One region of the Teredinibacter purpureus genome, then DNA from elsewhere that is predicted to be linked to it. Evidence: predicted binding sites of a transcription regulator. Region 1 holds the regulator's gene; the other holds the start of a gene.

Region 1 (2,405 bases):
GGGTTAAAAGGCCTATAAAGAGCGGTGCTCTTATGTGTTATTACCCAGCGATTTGGCGCGCATTCTACCAGTATTGTTGCGTGATCCAAGTGTGGAATAGGAATGTAGTTAAAAAAAGTTTCTATTAAGAAAGATAGCGTGTTTTAAACTAGTCGTTTACGTTCGTTTGAGGGAGGGATATGCAGCGATTCTCGGTATTTGGCGATGGTTCTACGCGCCACTTTGATACCTTGTTCGGCGAGTAAGCCGGTAATTTTTGAGTCGCTGAGCGGCTTGCGTTGGTTTTCGGCGGCAACGAGCTTTTTAATGATCGCGCGAATGGCGGTAGATGAGCATTCTCCACCTGTGTCTGTGGCCACGTGGCTCGAAAAGAAGTATTTCAGTTCGAATATACCTTGAGGGGTATGCATATACTTTTGAGTGGTGACACGGGAAATGGTCGACTCGTGCATTTCGACTATTTCTGCGACATCGTGCAACACCATGGGCTTCATGGCTTCTGGCCCATAGTCTAAAAAGCCTTGTTGTTTTTCAACGATACACGTGGAGACCTTTAATAGCGTTTCATTACGGCTTTGTAGGCTTTTGAGAAACCAGCGAGCTTCTTGAAGGTTGTCGCGCAAGAAGGTGTTATCGGAGCTGGAATCTGCTCGTTTCACTAGTGAGGCGTAGCCTGAGTTTATCCGCAGCTTTGGCGCGATATCGGGATTTAATTGGACTTGCCAGCGATTGTTAACTTTGGCAACAAAAACATCGGGTACAACATATTCTGTTTCGTCTGCCCCTATGGATTCGCCGGGGCGAGGGTTCAGGCTCTGAATAACACTGATAACCGATTGGAGCTCGGGCTCCTTTATACGCAGTTTACGCATGAGTTGCTTGAAGTCACGGCTACCCAGTACGTCGAGATAGTCGCGTACTAAGGTTTTGGCTTGCGCTAGGTTGGGGGTATCGTCACTGAGTTGATTCAGCTGAATAAGTAAGCATTCACGTACGTCCTGGCTCAGAACGCCTGGCGGGTCAAACTGCTGTATACGGTGCAGTACGGCGAGAACTTCGTCCATTTCAAGTTCTTCGTGTTGAACCTGTAAACCTGAAAAAATCTCGTCTAATGACAGGCCCAGTATGCCGTTGGGAGCGACGGCGTCTATAAGGGTTTCCGCAATTTCGTTGTCGAGCGCAGACATCGGCGTTAAATTAAGTTGCCAGCTGAGGTGGTCTTGCAGGCTTTCTGAGGTGCCGCGACGAGATTCAAAGTCGTAGTCATCGCCTTCGGGTTTTGAGAGGCCAGAGCCACTTGAAGACGGTTCGTATATGTCGTCCCAACTCGTGTCTACGGCAAGGTCGGTAGGAATGTTGTCGTCATTCCAGTCGCTATCGGGCTGGTCGGGAGCTTCGTTGCTCGTATCACTCGTACTGCTCGTGTTTTCACTACCGTTTAAGGCAGGGTTTTCGCTTTCTTGAGCGGGCGGTTCGCTCTGCTGGGTATTTTCAGTATTGGCGGGAGCGGGTTCATCTATGTCGTCAGATGTTTCGAGCATTGGATTGGAATCCAGTGCTTCTTGAATTTCGGCTTGCAAATCCAGAGTCGAGAGTTGCAGGAGGCGTATTGCCTGTTGCAACTGAGGAGTCATGGTGAGTTGTTGGCCCAGCTTAAGCTGGAGGGTTTGCTTCATAAGGCGATGGCTGATGTCACGACGAGAGTTTGATCAGGCGCCAACCCAAAAGCGGGTGAAAACTAAGCTTGGGGTTGGGGCGTTATGTGTGTAAATCGCCTTTAGTTTAGTCGCGCTGGCGGCCACAAGCAATGCTTTTAAGTGCTTTTGTTAGCAAAGAATGTGCCGCTGTGGCGCAACTTTTTTGTGAGTTGTCAAGCATGAATTGTGTCAAAGAGTAAAGTGTTTGCCAAGGTATACTTCGCGCACTTTTTGGTTATTAAGAACATCATTGGAGGCGCCTTCGGCGATGATATGCCCTTCCGATACGATATAGGCTTTCTCGCAGATATCGAGTGTTTCGCGCACATTGTGGTCCGTTATTAAAACACCGATACCGCGTTGTTTTAAGTGTTGAACAATTTCTTTGATGTCGCTAACTGAAATAGGGTCAACGCCCGCGAAGGGTTCGTCCAGCAATATAAATTGTGGCTCTGTGGCGAGTGCGCGCGCTATTTCAACTCGCCGCCTCTCTCCGCCCGAGAGCGCCATCCCCAAGCTATCGCGAATATGCTGTATGTGAAACTCGTTTAAGAGTTTTTCCATGGCTGCGGTGCGGTCTTTTCGGCGTAAGTCTTTGCGCGTTTCTAGAATGGCCATAATGTTGTCGGCAACGGTTAGCTTGCGAAAAACCGACGCTTCTTGTGGCAAGTAACCCAAACCTTCCCGTGCTCGTTCGTGCATGGAGTA
Region 2 (2,405 bases), 2.2 Mb from region 1:
CACCCTCATTTTTTACCGCAACCGGTGCGCTTTTTACGCCATGAAATTGAAGTTCCGCAGGTAATGCAGTAGGCGTTACCTCTTGCGACCGAACGAGATTCGCCGATAGACCAATGCCGCCGTTTAAGGCCAGCCGAAGCTCGGCAAACGTCATTGGTTGAACGCTAAGCCCCTCGGCCTGTATAGACAAGCCTGGGGCCGCACGTAGGCGGTGTAACGGTGATTCACCTATACCTGCAGAGAGTTGAACGGTTGCCTGCAACGCCGTCTTTAACCCCTCTACCGGCAGTACAATACTTTCCATCGATAGCACACCTGACGCTATAGGCCCGCCCAGCAACCGATTGTTCACCCCTACAGTATCGTGTTCAAACGACGCCAGAAGTGCGCTCAGCTCCGTCGGCGTGAAGTGATACGGTTGTTCTTGAGGCTCCAGCGCCGTGCCCGCTGCAAGGCCGCTGAACTCAGGCGTATTATCAGCTGTGCCAGACTGTTCCATTGTACTCGACAGCTCCGTTGTACTCGATACGTTTTCGGATACCGAAGACGATTCGGTTACGCTCTTACGGTCGCGATTACTGGCTGCTTGCGTTGCGCCGCTGACGCGTTGATGAGGCGAAGTATCAGACGCCGCAGTAGCTCCGCGATTAGGCGCGTCATTCGGCTGAACTGCCGTTTCTGACTGTTCGGCTTTACGCCGCGCCTCATGGGCGAATGTTGTTCGAAAAGTATCATCCTTGCCATTGTCACGATTAGCTGACGATGGTGATTGCGCCCTTGGGCGCGATATTTGGCTGATGGCGCTATCGCCAATAGTTAATAGGTCGAAAATGGAATGCATGGCGCTTTCTCTCTAGAGATATAACGGTATCTATCAGCTAAGAGCAAAGGCTATGCCAGAGGATACATAATTCGCGGGAGACGCATTAATTAAATAGAAACGTTTACAAACCTCTCGCCAGAATAAAATGACCAACACTGTATTGCCAAGAAGAGACGTATTCCGTTGCTAGACATCTAGCGTAACAAGGGCGCGCTACAAACCGCACTCGAAGGGGGGTTGCTAATAAACCTATGATGACACGGTGCCTTTTACAGACCCCGTTCGACCGCGTACTTCGCACGCTTATGCGGTAAAAATGACAGATATTTAAGCACTACCGAGCGCCTAATTAAGGGCGCTAATAAGTGGATAAGTAAACGCTAGAGGACAATAGCTAGAGAAGGTTATTTAATTGTTGCGCGGTAGCGGCAAACTCTTGCTCTATAGCGGAAAAAATTTGCGGCATTGCGACGGCGTCTTCCACTTTGGCCTTGGTTTCCATTTGATCACATAATAGAGCCAACGAGTTTGCCCCCATATTACGGCTACTGCCTTTCACGCCATGAGCTTCGTGATTAATTTGAACAAAATCGTGGTTTTCTAATGCAATACCCATACGAGAAATTCTCGCGGCGCAATCTTCGTTGTACGTGCGAATCAACTCAGGAAATTTTTCGCCCAGTAAATCCCGCAGGCTTTCCAGCATTGGTAAATCAATGTCTACGTTCAACTCCGACATCGTGTCATTCACTCCACCTCAATCATAAATCATGACCATCATCCAAGTGCCACCGAAAATCCACTTCAATATCATTTCCAGGGGGATGTATCGTCAATTTTTCGCATATAGAATCCATAAGCGATAACCCACGGCCAAAATAATTGGGCTTACTTGGCGTTGGCGGAGCGACCACTTTACTCGTTTCCTGCGTCTTTTCGGTGGGTGTAAAGCCTTTTCCGCTATCAATAATTCGAATATTCAAAAGGCCACCTGATGGCGACGCAACATGTTTCAAACACACACGAACAGAGCCTTTATCGAGCGACTGTAAGCGATCGTGTTTAAGCTTGTAAAACTCGGCAAAACCCTGAGGGGTTTTCTTAAGCTCAGACGACAACCCTAGAACGCCATGCTCAAGCGCGTTAGCGTAAAGTTCGGCGAGCACTGTGTATAGCGTAGTGCTTCGATCCTTTAATCCCGGCACTTCGGAGGTTATATTCACCAGTAAAGGTAGCGGGTCAAACTCTTTTAAACTCGATTCACTTACCTCGAATGTTAGCGCCCAATCGACCAACTGCCCCTTCGCTTTCGTGTGAGTGTCCGTATCGAGCCGCTTAATTGGAAAATCGTCGATCAGCACCTCCACTAAGGAAATATCATCATCTTTATCTGAATCGCCGATATGATTATGTACCTGCCCCAAAATCTCATCAAACAACGTGGATGAACCAATACGCCGGTCCATCAATGCGTGTAACCGCGATTCACCAAACATCTCACCCTGACTATCGCGAGCCTCGAAAACACCATCTGACCACATGTAAAATCGGTCGCCGATCTCTAATGGAATACGTTTACAAT

What was found. The regulator sigma-54, encoded in region 1, starts transcription at its own class of promoters, with help from an activator protein. The targets are predictions, from matches to a motif close to TGGCACANNNNTTGCNNT.
Region 2: the regulator sigma-54 is predicted to act here: its motif matches at 882-899, upstream of H5647_RS17780 (flagellar hook-length control protein FliK).

Annotation. Positions count from the first base shown of each region.
Region 1 covers NZ_CP060092.1:1,493,247-1,495,651, forward strand. The annotation lists gene H5647_RS06645 (RNA polymerase factor sigma-54) at 144-1,676, opposite strand; gene lptB (LPS export ABC transporter ATP-binding protein) at 1,887-2,405, opposite strand, start outside.
Region 2 covers NZ_CP060092.1:3,980,312-3,982,716, forward strand. The annotation lists gene H5647_RS17780 (flagellar hook-length control protein FliK) at 1-841, opposite strand, end outside; gene H5647_RS17785 (Hpt domain-containing protein) at 1,218-1,562, opposite strand; gene H5647_RS17790 (ATP-binding SpoIIE family protein phosphatase) at 1,585-2,405, opposite strand, start outside.